DNA from 3 places in the Succinispira mobilis DSM 6222 genome. Region 1 is predicted to be linked to each of the others. Evidence: riboswitches for the same ligand, from Rfam matches in the RefSeq annotation. Region 1 holds a riboswitch; each other region holds the start of a gene.

The links. A riboswitch is a leader RNA that binds a small molecule or an ion and turns the genes downstream of it on or off. The one in region 1 is predicted to bind cobalamin.
Region 2: linked by a shared signal. The riboswitch ahead of SUCMO_RS0103190 (methylmalonyl-CoA mutase family protein) and the one ahead of SUCMO_RS0106890 (GNAT family N-acetyltransferase) in region 1 are both predicted to bind cobalamin.
Region 3: linked by a shared signal. The riboswitch ahead of SUCMO_RS0105525 (TonB-dependent receptor plug domain-containing protein) and the one ahead of SUCMO_RS0106890 (GNAT family N-acetyltransferase) in region 1 are both predicted to bind cobalamin.

What each region holds. Positions count from the first base shown of each region.
Region 1 is NZ_KB913028.1:1,454,378-1,459,962, reverse strand. It holds gene SUCMO_RS0106900 (hypothetical protein) at 1-274, shown strand, start outside; gene SUCMO_RS0106895 (hypothetical protein) at 389-1,351, opposite strand; gene SUCMO_RS0106890 (GNAT family N-acetyltransferase) at 1,348-1,887, opposite strand; cobalamin riboswitch at 2,047-2,190, opposite strand; gene trpB (tryptophan synthase subunit beta) at 2,404-3,618, shown strand; gene SUCMO_RS11630 (nucleoside deaminase) at 3,811-4,278, shown strand; gene SUCMO_RS11010 (hypothetical protein) at 4,353-5,585, shown strand, end outside.
Region 2 is NZ_KB913028.1:659,829-665,413, reverse strand. It holds gene cobN (cobaltochelatase subunit CobN) at 1-1,963, opposite strand, end outside; gene SUCMO_RS0103195 (carbon-nitrogen hydrolase family protein) at 2,104-2,892, opposite strand; cobalamin riboswitch at 3,137-3,313, shown strand; gene SUCMO_RS0103190 (methylmalonyl-CoA mutase family protein) at 3,715-5,585, shown strand, end outside.
Region 3 is NZ_KB913028.1:1,152,879-1,158,463, reverse strand. It holds gene SUCMO_RS0105530 (TonB-dependent receptor plug domain-containing protein) at 1-247, opposite strand, end outside; gene SUCMO_RS0105525 (TonB-dependent receptor plug domain-containing protein) at 350-2,293, opposite strand; cobalamin riboswitch at 2,460-2,614, opposite strand; gene SUCMO_RS0105520 (ABC transporter substrate-binding protein) at 2,691-3,707, opposite strand; gene cobN (cobaltochelatase subunit CobN) at 3,697-5,585, opposite strand, start outside.

The DNA.
Region 1 (5,585 bases):
TCGGAAGAATAAAGTTATTAATTCGGAAATTGACTTTACTGATTTTACTAGAAATATTGTTAATAATGTTATTGCCAAATATGATAAAAAAATGAAGGATAAAGATAAACAAGACTTAGCTAAATTTTTAGCAGCTTCTAAATTAACGATGAAATCTGAAGTAATTATGTTAGATAAACAAGAAAAAATTAAAATCCCCGCAGAAGTAAAGCAAGTAGCTAAAGAAATTCCGTCTAAAATTCAAAAGTCGAAGGCACAAACAGAGAAAATATAAACTAAAGTCTAAATTAGAAAAATAATATTTAACAATAAAAATAGCTCTGAAGTTTTAGTATTATTACTAACTTTCAGAGCTATTATCATTTTGTGAAAAATAATTGAAAAATATTTAAAGGAAATTATAAGTGATAAAAATAGCTATTGCGACAGTGCCCAAATATAAATTCGCTCCGACTAAAGTAAGTGATGTACCTAGTTTTAGTCCGAAAATGGCAACATTACTTGGCCAGACTCTAGAACATGAATCATATACGTTATGCCCAAAAGCAGCTAAGAGAAGTGTGAAGATTACTTCAGGTGCAGAAAGAAGTCCTTGTGCAAATAAGCTACCAGCTAAACCAATAGCAGCAATTAAAGTAGGTAAGCCAGCAATAATAACCATAACACCAGCAGTAGATAGGGAAAAACTTTGTAAGATTTGATCTAAAGTTGGGGCTAACTGTTCTAACCAAGTTGTTGATAGTAGCAGAGCAAAGAAGAAAGTAACAGGCATGAAAATTACTGCAATAGAGCGAAATTGTAGCCAAGCGCTATTGAGATCTTGAAAAAATGTATCAGCTTTGGAGATGTTGTTTTGGGGTGATACATTGCTTTGAAAACTGAAGTTATTCCAATTTTGATTGATTAGACGTTGCCAAAAAATACCAGTACAAGTAACGATTAGACTTAAGAGTATATGGATAACAATGAAAATGCTACCGAGTTCAATCCCTAAAGAATTTATTAATATTGGCGTAAAATAAAAAGCTGTAAAATATATTCCGGTAGGCAGTGAACCCATAAGATATACTGCTGTAATAGTGTTGGTGCTAAGCTTATTAGTTTTAGCACAATCAGCCAAAAGCGCATTTGCAGCATAGCGATTTAAAAGACAAAGGATAAAAAAAGGACCTAGTTCTTTAGGAATTTTTCCCAACCATGTTAAAGGTCTAGTTAATTTGCTAAAAAAAATAAAAATTTTACCACGCCGTAAAACTACACCACACCAACAACCAAACAACATGGCAGGTAAAGCTGCTTTCCAAATTATAAAAGTTTTTGTACAGGCTAGAAAGATAAAATCGCTATTCATATTTTGTCACCAATAAAAGCTGCTAAATCAAGCTCCATATGCACTGTTTGATGGATATCTTCTTCATCTACAGTTATTTTAAAACCGTTTTTTAACCAAAAATTAAAGCCGCCCGGTAAAAACTTATGTGTGTGCAAATAGAGAAATTTGTAATTAGCGGATAAAGCGAAATCTAGTGCGGAATTAAATAGTTGAGAGCCAATTCCCGAACGCCTAAGTTCGGGGCTGATATAACAACGTCCAATTTCAGCAGCAGTATGAGGTGCATATCTACCCTTGATACAGGATATTCGATCATTATAAACTGAGACAGCAATCGTTCCGACTAGCTGACCGGTTGTTAAAAAAGCTCCTATTAAAGTGTGGCGTTCCGGGAGAAAATATTTTGCCTGAGATTGTTCTAAATCTTGGTATTGATTAGGACTTATCTCACCATTATAAAGCAGTTTACATTGTTGTAGGAGAAAATTTTTAACCGTTTCTATTTCGGAAATTTTGGCTGTGCGAATAATTATTGGTGTATCTTTTATTAACATACGAACTCCTTTTTTTACATTTAATATAGTTAAAACAAAAAAAGGGCACCCTTCATTAGAAAGAGTGTCCTGAATTTAGTCGAAAAGCACAATTTATTAAGGCTAAAAACTTAATAATCATATTTCGCAATCTCCATCCCCATCTTTCGTAGGTAATAGCGGTGATTGTTTAAACAGGCAGTTACTGGCTTGAGATTGTCTGTGAGAGTATGTAATAAACAATCTTTTACAGTGGCGGGACCGCGTCGGAATACACCGAACTTTTCTTTTAGGCCAAGAGGCACCTGTTAAACTTTATTATATAAAATATTTTTTTATTTTATCAAAATTATCATGTATTGTCAATGAAATTGCTGATTTCTAGGAGTTTAAGTTGAGAAATAAGAACAAATATAGAATGAAAAAGAACAATATTCGTAATGTGGAAAGATTAATTAGTAATAATTAGCGCTACTTGTAAATTAAAATTATTGTTGTTATACTCATATAGAGAAAAAAGTTTTTTGGAGGTTGCAAATGGATTTTAGAAGATATTTAAAAGATTATCCTGATAAAAATGGACGTTTTGGAGTATATGGTGGGGCTTATTTACCGCAAGAATTAGAACCAGCTTTTAGAGAAATAGCTGATGCGTATCAAACAATTTGCCATTCTTCTCAATTTATAAATGAATTACGGCGTATTCGCAAAGAATTTCAAGGGCGCCCTACGCCGGTATACCATTGTGAGCGTTTATCTAGAAAACTTGGTAATTGCCAAATTTATTTGAAAAGAGAAGATTTAAATCATACAGGGGCGCACAAACTAAATCATTGCATGGGTGAAGGTTTATTGGCCAAATTTATGGGGAAAAAACGTTTAATTGCTGAAACTGGTGCGGGACAGCATGGGGTAGCATTAGCGACAGCAGCAGCATTTTTTGGGTTGGAATGTGAAATTCATATGGGTGAAGTTGATATTGCTAAACAGGCTCCCAATGTAACTAGAATGAAAATTTTAGGTGCAAAGGTAGTTCCAGTAAGTCATGGTTTAAAAACACTTAAAGAGGCAGTAGATTCGGCATTTGAATCTTACGCTCAAAATTATAAAGAATCGATATACTGTATAGGTTCAGCCTTAGGACCACATCCATTCCCATTAATGGTTAGAGATTTCCAGGCCGTTATTGGCTATGAAGCAAAAGACCAGTTTAAGGAAATGACGGGACTTTTACCAGATTTAGTTTGTGCTTGTGTAGGTGGTGGTAGTAATGCTGCGGGTATGTTTATTCCTTTTCTTGATGAACCAGTAGAAATTGTAGGTGTAGAACCATTAGGACGCGGGAAAACTCTGGGGGAACATGCGGCGACAATGTCATACGGGGAACGAGGAATAATGCATGGTTTTGAAAGTATTATGCTCAAAGATGAGCAAGGCGAACCAGCACCAGTATATTCAATTGCCAGTGGTTTAGACTACCCTTCTGTCGGTCCAGAACATGCTTTTTTGCATGACCTTGGTCGTGTACACTATGAAACAAGTAGCGATGAAGAAGCTATTGATGCTTTTTTTAAACTATCACGTTATGAAGGGATAATACCAGCACTAGAGAGTTCGCACGCAGTAGCTTATGCTATGAAAAAAGCTCAAGAAATGAAACAAGGTTCTATTTTGGTTAGCTTAAGTGGTCGAGGAGATAAAGATGTAGATTATGTTGTTGAGCACTATGGTTATGGTGAAGAATACAAATAATTAATATATAGATACCGTATAAAATAGATACTACTCGAAATAGGTAGTACAAGCTGTTTTATGCGGTGTCTTTTTTATATATAATAGTGAAACAAAACTATACTAAAGAGAAAGGAAATGTTAAAATATATTTAGATTATTTGAAAATATTACGGTTAGAAATTAATATGTATAAAGGAGGGGAATAAATTTATGAATAAATTTATGGATTTTGCCAATCAAGAAGCGATTCGTGGATTCATGCAAGATGCTGGTGGCCCATTTGGAGCTGTGATTGTAAGAGAAGGCAAGATTGTTGCTAGCGCTCACAATGAGGTTTTAAAGACTAATGATCCAACGGCACATGCAGAAGTAAATGCTATTCGTAAGGCGGCAGCAATATTAAATAAGTTTGATTTATCTGATTGTGAGCTATATACATCATGTGAACCTTGCCCGATGTGTTTAGCGGCAATATATTGGGCTCGCATAACTAAGGTCTATTATGGTTGTACGCGTTATGATGCTGCTAATATCGGTTTTGATGATAATGCAATATATGAATATATAAAGTTTCCAGATAAATACCAAGAAAACTTAAGACTATTACCGTTAGATCGGGAACAGTGTTTAATGAGTTTTCAAAAATGGCAAGAAAAACAAGATAGGATTATTTATTAAGCTGTTAAACTTGTTTAATGATAGAAAAATTTTAGTAAATACTTATTATAAAAAATATAGGGGTGGTGTAATTTATGAACAGGTATAAACTTATCTGCATAGGGTTACTTATATTTTTAAGTAATATATTTATTAATAGTGTTTTTGCTCAAGAAAACAATACTTTAGAACAGAAATATTTAAAACAAGAGTGCATAAAAGCAACTATTGTGGCCATAGATTTGGAATTAGCTCGATATAAAAATTGGCTTTCTACAAGCGAAAAACAAGGTAACGAGAAACAAGTGTTGAACTTTCAACAAAGAATAGCAGAGTTGCAGATGGAACGGCAAAGATATTTAGATATGAATGTAGAAGAATATATTTTGCCGAAGAAGGAATTGGTGACTACGAAATTTGAAGCGCCAATAGGAATAGATTCGATTTTATACTTGAAAGAAATGTCAAAACACGGACCATGGTATCATATTGCAGGAATGGAAAATTTGGATTTGAGTTTTGTACAAGAAAATTCTCACTATCAGGTTGGCTTTTATAATATTTATCCACGAAATTATTGGGGGATGAATAGTGCATATATTTATATTAGTGATGTTTCTAGTAGCTTAGAAAATAGGCAGATAAGCGGAGAAGTATTTACACCGAAAAATTTTGTTAATTTCAAAGAAAACTTAGTGCCGGTTAATAATTATAAAGTGTATCTATTAAAAGAAATGAATGCAGATGGCGCTAAATTAGTATTATCTGCTAATAAATCAAAATTTTCCATACAGTTGTCAGCCGAAGACTTGGCTACCTACAAATACATTGAATTTGTAGCTGAACATCGAAGTAAGGTAATAAGTTTGGCGAATTTGCCAGATGAAAACTTGGAAATTATTCTAGAGCCGGAAATGATGGTTAAGAAACCAGCCATTTATTTATATCCGGAAAAATCAGAACAAATTATTATTAAGCATACGTTTAAAGGTAAAATTTTAAATACTTATCCCAAGTACAAGTACTCTTGGCAAGTTATAGCTCAACCTAATGGCATACTTTTAAATTTAGAAGATCAAAGAAGTTATCGCTACTTATTTTGGGACGGGAAGTATTCTTTTTCTGAACAGCATTATAAATACAAGGACGGGTTTTACATTAAAAGAGCAGATTATATAGACTTTTTACAAGAAAAATTATTGCAAATCGGGTTAAATCAACAAGAAATAAACGATTTTATTGTATATTGGTTGCCTGCTTTAAATAATTATGAACAATGTTTTATTCATTTTCGAATTAATGATGATATTGATGGAAGCTCTTTGTTA
Region 2 (5,585 bases), 790 kb from region 1:
AAAAGGTTTCACCTGCTATAGTTGGCACATCTTCTTGTAAGTTACATTCCTGCACTTTAGTATGTGTTAACTCTTCTATTGCCGGTAGAGCTGCGACTGCACTTTCATCATTAGCAAAATGGCAGTATTCTTCCAATAATTGTTCTAACTCAGCTAGTTCTTCATAGGTCCCTGCCGTACTCATCGGTGCCGATAAATAACTTATTAAGCAAGCAGCACTTCGCCGTTTAGCTTGAATACCTTCGCCTACACAAGTTATCCAATAGGGATAAATATTGGGCATATCACCTGTAGCTATATCCGAATAGCAGGCCGCGGACATTGCATTGCCTTTACCTGGTAACCATTCCAAATTACCATGTGTACCTACATGAATCATTGCATCAGCTTGCCAAACATCTCTTAGCCAATAATAAAAGCCTAAATAATGATGTGTCGGGGCACAATCTGGCGAATGATATATTTTACCTGGATCATCCCCAAAACCCCGTGGTGGTTGTACGGTAATAAAAACATTATCTCTAATAACTCCAGGCACTATCAACTTTTGCTTATGATTAAACACTTCCCCAGGCGCATCGCCCCAATCGCTTTGTAATTGCTGTTGGACTTTTTCTGGTAAGCTGTTATAAAATTTTTGATACTCCGCCGCGCTTAAAGTTGCATCGGCATTATCCAAAAGTTTTTCGGAAATAAATCTACGATCATTGGTCGCATGTGCGGTAATTTCTTCAATAAATTCTTGGCTCGAAGCCGGAATCTCGCCGACTTTATAACCTTTATCCGCCAATTTTCCTAATAAAACACGCACACTTTCAATGGAGTCGATACAAGCGGCACTACCAATATTAGAATTTGTCGGTGGATAATTATGAAATACAATCGCTACTTTTTTCTCAGAATTAGGTTTTTTGGCTAACATTGCCCATTTACGAGTTTTTCTAGCTAGCATCTTAATTCGCTCTTCCAGAACATAGCGATAATGCGTTCCGTCAGCTGCTTGTTCTCTGGTACTTGTCGGCACCGCATGGATTACCCCATCAAACTCTGGCATTGCTACCGCATAAGCAACTTCATTGGCCGTTAAACCGACATAACTTGCTTCCCACCATTTGTAATCCATATACATATTATGCACTTGTAATATTGGCACACCTAGCTCTTGTAAATTTTTAAGACTTGCAAAGCCCGTGACAGTAAGCGAGAAAACAAACGGATTTATTAAAACATCTATCGCCACCTGCCCCTGGTAATAAAACATTTTTTGAATACTTTCCCCTAAGGCCGGAGCTCCAGTTTCAGAGTTAGCCAAATTACTACTAAACAACGCTAAAACATTGCATCCCTCTTGCTCTAAGGCCGTAATAATACTATTTTGATAATCAATATTATCCCAAAGCCAATCTTCTCGCGCAAACACTAACCCGACAACAGGTTTATCTTTTTGGTATATTTTTTCAAAAAATTCCTCTGTAGTTAAAGCTTGACCAGAAAATTTAGGATGGTATATACCGCACCAAGGTAACTGCTGCGGTTCCAGATAACTAACCTTTTCAGGCAAATAATAATTCATTAAATATGCACATAAATTAATATAATTGTCTAAACCACCATAAGACAAATATTTGCCAATGCGTTCAATTTCTTGGCTTGTAATGCCAAAACTTAAAGCATCATCGCCAGGATCAATAATTGCAAACAAATGCTTTTTTTGATTATTTTGCATAAAAGTTGAAGCTTTTTTCAAAAAATCACAACATAAACCCGTCCCCATCCAAGTCGTTAAAACAAAAGCACTTTGTTTAATTTTATTTTCCCAGTTTTTATTCCAGATTTCTTGGTCATTAACTTGAATTATTTCCATTTTATCTAGTAACTGCTCAGTTGCTAAAATTCTCTGAGATGCCCGCTGTAAGCCTGTAAAATGATTTTCCATATTTGTTATTACTATAATTTTTGCCATTATGTTATGCTCCTTAAACATTTACTAATTCTTAGAACGCTAAACCCTTGTCTAGCTTTATCAGCTAAACTACCAAACTAAGTGTTTAATTATCCTTTACCTAAGTAGTTAGTTTTGCTATTTACTACTCCTAAAGCTGTTTAAAGCAAGTTACAATTACCTGGAGCTAATTCAAAATTTACTGTCTGCCACTTACTAGGATCAGTCAGATCAGCTGGTAACTGCGCGTATAAAATTTTTTCTGCTACACCTTGATAAGCCGTTATAATTTTATCAGCCACTACAACTGCACTTTGTGCAATTGTCAAATCTAATTTTTCTGTTCTGCCTGTTTGATTACACACTATAACGGGAATATTAGAGGCAGCTTGTGAGCATCTTTTCCAAGCTGCCTCTGGTGGGCCGCCACACCCTGGTGGCCACGCGGCCACAACGACTATCAGTTGCGCCGCTTTTTGCGTTAATACCGCTGCATTTTCAGCAAACCAAGCATCAGCACAAACTAATAAGCCTACACGAACTCCCGCTATTTCTACTACTTCTAAGCTATCGCCAGGAGTCGACCAGGCTTCAGTTATCCAATTTAAAGTACGAATTTTATAATGTCGAGCTACTATTTCTCCGCTAGCATCTATCACTAAACAGGCATTATAGGCCTGTTTAGCTGTTAATTCTGCACAACCAAGAAAAATAGTCAATTGATATTTTTTGGCCAGCGCCTTTAACGGTTCTAATTCTGAGGAATTTTCGCTTACTGGTTGATAATTGCCCGCGATACAATTCATATAATATCCTTGTAGAGCCATTTCTGGAGTTATTATCCATTTAGCGCCATTTTCAGCTGCAGTTTCTATCCCCCAACACAGTTTTTGCAAATTTTTCTCTAATGGTCCTGCTACCAAGGAAAAATGTAACAAGGCTATTTTCATTAAATATCCTCCTTTCAGGTGTTTTTTATCATTGAATATTGTATTTGTATTCCTTGTCGTTTGTTTTTTTATTCTTTTTAAGTTTATTTTATACATATTTTTTCTATTATTACAAATTTCTAAGCTCCTAACTTTGCTAAAGCTTAAAGGATATACTTATGGTAGAGTCAATATTTTTTTTATTATTTTTTGTTTTTTCTGCTTGACAATCACAAAAAGAAGATTTAGAATTAAGAACCATAAGTTAATATATTGTTGTACAGGTGCTCCTAACGGAGCTTAATAGGGAAGTTGGTGTAATTCCAACACGGTCCCGCCGCTGTAATGAGGAGCGCGTTTCACATTGCCACTGGTTTTTACTGGGAAGGCGAAACAAGCTATGAATCTAAGTCAGAAGAACTGCCTGTATCTAGCATCACTGTTTGACCTGCGAGAGACGGGGAGGAGATGTCGCGAGAATTTATTCCATAATGTTCTTTTCAGCTTGGATATTTATTGCGAATCTTTTACTGACATTTTAAACCGTCTTTCTTTAAGAAAGGCGGTTTTCTGCGTTTTTTAAGTTAGGGCCACAGGGTATTTTAACTTAGCTCCAGCATACACCATTCTTTTACCTTAACACCATCTTTATTATTTTCTTTCTCCTTGAATTTGGCGCAAGGGTGCGCCAAGCAATATTACAGCACGTTTAAAACGTGTCTAATACTTTGAGACGTTTATTGGCAGTTTAGGTAGGAGGTACTCGAACCACTCTGCTAAATAAACCAAGAAAATAGTATTCGTTCCCCCGCAAATATATAACTAAAAGGAAGGATACCGTATATGGAACAAGTAAAAGACCTTGAGAACACGGAAATTCCTGAAATCAACTTTGACGAATTTGAGGCTACTTGCTATGACCAATGGAAAGAGCAAGCAATTATTGCCCTCAAAGGTGCTGATTTTGATAAAAGTATGTTTACTAAAACATACGAGGGAATTACTTTAAATCCAATTTACCTCCCAGAAGATTTAGAAAAACTCACGCATCCGCAAACTTATCCAGCACAAGCTAGCAATCTTCGTGGGGCGCATGCCAGTGGCTATATTAGCAAACCTTGGATCATTGCTCAACAATGTGATGCTAAAAGTTTAGCAGAAGCAAACGCTGTTTTAAAACGCGAGCTATTAAAAGGAACTACTGCTGTTAGTTTTGTCCTAGATACTGCTAGCCGCAAAGGTATCGATGCTCCTGAGGCTTTAGATGTTGAATTTGCCGATAAAGGAGTTTCAGTTTCTACTTTAGCTGATTTAGAAGTTATCTTAAAAGATATTAACCTTGTTCAACAAGATTTAGCACTTTATGCAGGGGCTTCGAATATTGCCTTGCTAGCAGCTATTGCTGCTTTTGCTGAAAAACAAGGTTTTGATACACATAAATTAACTGGAGCTGTAGCAGCCGATCCGATCGGTGAACTAGCTAGTTCTGGTACTTTGGCGCGCTCTTTAGATGAATACTATGACGAAATGGCTCATAGCATTGCTTGGGCTGAAGAACATGCCCCTAATTTAAAAACTGTAATTATTGATACAGATGTTTATCATAATGCGGGTGGCAATGACGTGCAAGAAATTGGTTATGCCATGAGCACTGCGGTAACTTATATTAAAGCCATGCTACTGCGCGGGATTAGCATTGAAGCATTTTGCAAACATGTACGTTTTCACTTTAGTATTGGCGCTAACTTTTTTATGGAAATCGCTAAATTGCGTAGCGTAAAAATGATTTGGAGCCAAATCGTACAAAGTTTTGCTGGTAGCAAAGCGGCTGAGAAAATCGACTTATTTGTTAGCACCTCGACTTTCTGCCAAACAGCCTATGATCCTTATGTAAATGTGTTACGTGCCGCAACACAATCTTTTTCTGCCGTTATTGGTGGCATAGATGGCATGTTTATCAAACCTTTTGACCATGTAATTCGTCCTAGCGATGAGTTTTCGCGTCGTATTGCGCGTAATGTGCAAATAATGTTGCAACATGAGTTCAATTTAATTCAACCAATTGATCCTGCGGGCGGTTCTTGGTATTTAGAGCCACTTACTAACCAATTAACCGAAAAAGCTTGGGCTAAATTCCAAGAACTGGAAGCTCAAGGTGGTATTTTAGAAGCTTTACAAACTAGTAAAATTCACTCAGATTTAACTAGTATTTTAGCTGATAGATTTAAAAAGTTAGCAATGCGTAGTGACCGTGCGGTTGGCAATAACATGTATCCTAACATGACCGAAGTTCCTTTAACTGTCGAACCAGTTAATTATCCTGAACTTAAAGCGCAACGCATTACTAGTCTAGAAGTTAATGCTAAAAATCGTGATAATGCTATGGCCCAAGCCCTGTTAAAAGAAATCAGTGATTGTGATGCTAGCGAAGTAGGTACTTTAGTTACTTTAGCGATTAAAGCCATGCTCGTTGGCGCAACTGCGGGCGAACTAAACCAAGCGCTAACTGGCTCTAATCATAAACAACCTACGGTTGAGGCAATTGCCGCACATCGTTGGACGGAAAATTACGAAGAAATGCGAAAACGCACTGAAACTTTTAAAGCCACAACAGGGGAAAATTACACCATTTTCTTATCGAACATGGGTCCAATTCCGCAGCATAAAGCCCGGGCTGAATTTGTAACTTCTTTCATGCAAGTTGCCGCTTTTGA
Region 3 (5,585 bases), 300 kb from region 1:
CAGGTACATTTTCTAAAGCTTCCGTAACTGATTGATAACCTTTGCGCGTGATTTCCTCAGCTGTAATTACCGTAACATTTGCAGGCGTATCAACCAATTTTTTCTCGCTCCGCGTTGCCGTAACCACAATTTGATCTAAGGCAAAAGTTTCTAGTTCTTGCCTTTCTGCTGCTAAAGACACTTGACTTGTATAAAAAACACTGCAACAAGCTACAGCTAGTAGCAAGGTTTTTTTCTTGTTTCGCATCGTTCTTCGCTCCTCTTATTAACGGCTAGTATCTTAAAGTTTAAGATACTAGCTTGTTTTTTAATAAATCTTCTTTAGGTTAAGTAACTTGTTCACTTTTATTTAGAACTTATAATTGTAACTCAATAAGAAGTTAAACGGTGTAGCATAATACTCTGAACCAGAATGATTTAAAATGTCTTTTCTATCAAAAATGTTTTCTAAGCTTAAAGTGATTTCACTATTTTTATCGCAAATATAAGTTGTGGTTAAACTAGTTAAAAAGTATGGTTTTAAGGCGCTAGATTTTTCTGAACTTGGTGCTGCCACCCGTTTACCCATATAGCTTCCTGTCAAACTGCTTCTCCACTTATCTTTCGCATAAGTCACGCCACCAGTTACTTGTAATTTACCATATTTTCTATCCCAATCTGAGCCCTCTTGTTTGGCTTTAGGGTTACTTAAGTTTATGCCCCAATTATAGCTCCAACCATTTTGATCATGAATATCCGCTGTAAGTTCTAAACCAGTATTAATAAAGTCTTCATTACTATAGGTATAGTTGCTTTTAGTTTTATTCCACTTCGCACTTATATTATCTGTAATGTCAATGTGATAAACAGCCATTTTCCAACTATGGTCGCCAGAGATTTTTTTCCAACCCATTTCATAATTAACGCCAGTCTGCTCTTTTAAACCAGGATTAGGAATTGCTGTATCACTTGAGCCATACATTTGAGCGAAAGTTGGCATGATAAAGGACTGACCTACACTAGCATAAAGATTTTCATTTTCTGCTAGTTTATGACTCAACTGGCCTTGAGCACTAAAATTATTATAGTTTTGATCTCCTGGCGCGCCAGTTGTCCAAGTTTCACGAGCACTTAAGCTTAAAGTATTTAAGTCGCTTAACTTTTGTTCCCATTGTCCGTAAAAAGCTAAATTATTGCGATCATATTTTTTAGTACTGTAATCTGTATAAAATTCGTTTTGGTAAGTAAATCCTAAAATTGTTTTGGTTCTAGTATTTAAATCCCAATTTTTTTGTAAATCTACTCCATAAGTTCTATTTTTTTCATCAGTATCGTAAATAGTGTTCTTTAAATTCCCTGAAGTGTCATATTTCGTAAAGCCGTCGGCAGTAAGTTTATTTTGATTATAATAAGCTTTTGCTTTAAAATTATCATCTGTATAATTTAGTTGAACAACATTTTGTTTTGTGCCATATTTACGATTTTGTTGCAAACTACCCGTTGCTGGAACTGATTTATAAGCACCATCAAACCAAGTATCATAGCTAGCCTCTGTCTCTAAATAATTGTACATCAGTTGTAATTTATCATTGAAGTTATATTCCATTAAAATACTGTTTTTTTCTGAACCAGTAGCATCTGTGTGTTTATTACCTTTGTCTGTATTTTTAGAAATGGTGTTTACATTACCCCATTTTTCTAAATTATAGCCGACATTTAGTTTATCTGCGTTCAACGTTAAATCGTATTTTTGCTGTCCATAATTACCTACGCCAGCTGTAATGCTATTTGCAAATTCTTTTTTCATAATAATGTTAATTACGCCACCCATGGCTTCGCTACCATAAAGTACTGCGCCGCCACCTTTGATAATTTCTACGCGCTCAACATTTTCCACAGGAATAGAATCTAAATAATATTTGCCCCGCAGATTAATCGGCGAGCCATTAATCATAACTAACGTACCATTACTAACCCCACGAATAGTTATTTCATTGGACATTGTCCCAAATGCAGAGCCACCTGGTCCAAAAGTTTTATATGCAAGACCTGGAACTTTGGCAAGAGCTGTTTGAATATTGCTTGCACCTGTATTTTGCAAGTCTTTTGCCGTCAAAATCGTAGTGGAAGCAGCGACATCTACATCACGTTTTTCGCTTCGAGTTGCCGTAACCACAATTTGATCTAGAGCAAAAGTTTCTAATTGATCAACCTCAGCCGCCTGCACTTTACCGGAACAAATACTACTAAGAATAAGAGCACTTAAAAATAATCCTTGCGTTAATTTGATTTTACCTCGTCTTAAATAAGCCATTAATAAACTTCCTTTCGAAATCATTTTATATTTGTTAAGTTCCCATTTATCTCATCTTGCAGAGTCATAACTGGCAACAAAAACACAAAAAAACTAGACCCCCACCTAAGTGATACAGAGGTCTAGCAATACAAATACATTGCACCTACCTCCCTATCGCTCGTAGGGATATGGTAAAAAGTAGGTAGTTTTGCTGACTTAGGGTTAATTTAATTAGACAGCTTGTCAAAATTATTTAACCGCATTACAGTGGCGGGACCGCATCGGATTTACACCGATTTCCCAATTAAGCCTTATGGCGCCTACTTGATATTAAGTTTTCCAAAATTATTTTGATTATAAACTATATACCTAGTATACAGTCAAGTTTAACTAGCAATAGCAACTGGCATATTTTTTATTCTTCCGCTACAGAAAGATGACAATCAGCAGGCTGGGTAAAACTTTCTCCATAAGCGGCGTAAGCTAATTCTTGGACACCAAAAACTATATCTTGAGAAACGTTGTAGATGTAACCTTCGCGCGGGTAATACAGTTTCCGCTCTTTAACTGCTGTCAGAGTTTGTAAGGACGGATCTAGGAGAAATTCATTATTATGTTTATTAATATCAAAATTACCATGATCATTATACACTGGCAAAATTAAAAAATCAGGATTTACTTCTACCAAGCGCTCTTTACCTAAAATTTGACCATTTTTAATCCCCGCTTCAGCAACACCGTTTATTACTCCAGCCCGCGTACAAATGGCATCAAACGAGCTACCTATTCCGCCATATGAAGCCATCAAAGAAATCAAAACGACTTTTTTTCTTTGTGCAGGTGAAATTTTAATTACTTTAGCATCTATTTCTTGCAATTTTGCTTTCATTTTCTCAACAAGTTTTAACCCTTTTGCTTCCTCACCCAAAGTACGTGCAATTAAGAGTACATTTTCTTGAACTTCTTCGATGGTACTTGCCCCTTTACAAACCACTACCTTTAAACCTAAATCGCGTAAATTATCTACAATCTCAGCCTTTCCCCAGTTCGGGACAATAACTACATCTGGCTTCAAAGCATAGATTTGTTCGGCTGTAGGATTTTTAATCTTAGTTGGGATTTGTTTCGCTTTAGCTACGATGTTAGAACTATTAGGATCATCTAACAGATGATTTACGCCAACTAATCTAGTTGGTGGTACTAAACCTAAAACAATTCCATCTGTGCCCATTGCCAAAGTCAAAATTCTTTCTGGTTTTTTCTCAAACTTCACCACTGTTCCTTGGACATCTGTCACCTGATAGTTAAAATTAGCAACTTTTTGTTCTTTCTCTGAACTTGTTTTGCAAGCAGTTAAAATGAAAGTTAAAATTATAGCTAAAAAAGTTATAAACAAAAATCTCACAAATTTTTTCTGTTTTCTATCCATCATTACGTTCCTCAAGTTCTCCTTCTAAAGATAGATAAATTTTTTGCAATTCCGCCTTTGTTTCTGGTTTTGCGTTCCACAAGCCACGTTGTTCGGCCTCTAATAATATTTCCGTTAGCCGTTGTAACGCCCAAGGATTTACATCGCGCATCCAATCTTGGATTTCTTTATCAAATGCGTATTTAGCCGCATACTTTTCATACATCCAATCTTCCATTATCCCACTGGTGGCATCCCATTGATAACTATGGGCTAGGTAGTTAGCCATATCTTGAGCCCCTTTATATCCATGTTTTTTCATACCCTGAATAAATTTAGGATTTACGGCTTCACCACGGAAAATTCTTTTCATTTCTTCTTGTAAACTACGCATTTCAACTTTACTACGGTCAGTACTATCACCACAATAAGACCGTGGCTTTTTGCCGCTTAAAGAACGAACTGTAGCAATCATGCCCCCTTGATAAGCATTATAATCATCTGAGTTCAGCATATGTGATTCCCGATTATCACCATTTTTGATAGTAACATCTAACTGGGACATGCGTTTTTTAAATAATTGTGGCTGATAGCTACCGCGGACATCATTGCCATAAGCATGTGCCGAAAATCTGACATATACATTTGCTAAGTCATCAATTGTTGTCCAGTTCTTTGACTCTAAAAGTTGGCCTACGCCTGCACCATAGGCTCCTGGTGGATCACCAAAAATTCTATATCCGGCTTGTTGCCAAGCTAAATCCGCAGCTACGCCCTCATTAATTAATTCTTGCGTATCCAGCAACATGTGTTTACGAATAAAGTTCATTTCTAGTGGCTCATCTAAATCAGCTACTAACTTAACAGCTCTATCTAGCCAATTAATTGCCCCCGGCATACTATCTCGGAATAAGCCACTTACCCGACCAGTTACATCTACCCGCGGTCTTTGTAATTGGTCTAAAGAAATTACCTCTAGATCGATAACGCGCAAACTTCCTTTTTGCCATATTGGCCGCACACCCATCAAATGTAAAAATTCGGCAATGCATTGACCATGACTACGCATATTTGCGCCTGCCCACAAAATTATGCCCACACTCTCCGGATAAGTCCCTTCCTCTACAATATAGCGTTCTATTACCTGTTCTGAGAGATTTTTACCTATTTCCCAAGCAGCAGGTGTCGGCAAGGTTCTAGGGTCAACACCGTAAAAATTTCTACCAGTTGGCAACAAATCTGCACCGCCACTACTAGGTGCTCCAGCTGGACTCGGTTGAATATATTCAGCCTGTAAAGCCCGTAAGGTATTGTCAATTTCCTGTTTTGTTTTTACCAAATTAGGATAAATTGTCTCGCAAATATATCCAGCTAACTTTTCCAGCTCTGATTTAGCAAAATTATTACAGTTTTTCAATTCAGGCCAAGCGAAAATTTCCTCACAACTTCTCAAAATAAACTCTTGTTTTGCCAAATATTCAACAAAACGTCTCGCTAGCAAAAATATTTCGTCAATAAGCACTCCATACGTTTTGTTGCGCTTAGCACACATAACACTACTATTTTCTAACAAAGTATAATAATCAAATCCGTAAATAGTAGCTAAAGTTTTTGTTAGAGCTGCAATATCGCCATTTTCTAGGCGCGTTAAAGAAAAAATATATTCTGTTAGTTCATCTGACTGTGGTGCTTCGCCTAAAATATGTAGACCACAGCGCATTTGCATATTTTTTATATCCGTAACATAGCTATGTAATTTCCCCACATAATCGTCGAAATGCGAACAGTCACTTTCTAATATTTCTTCGGCTAAATTTGCCGCACTAGCTTTTTCTCGAACTAGATCTTGCAAAGTAGCAATATTTTCAGGTTGAGTAATTTTAAAGTGACAATATTCATCTA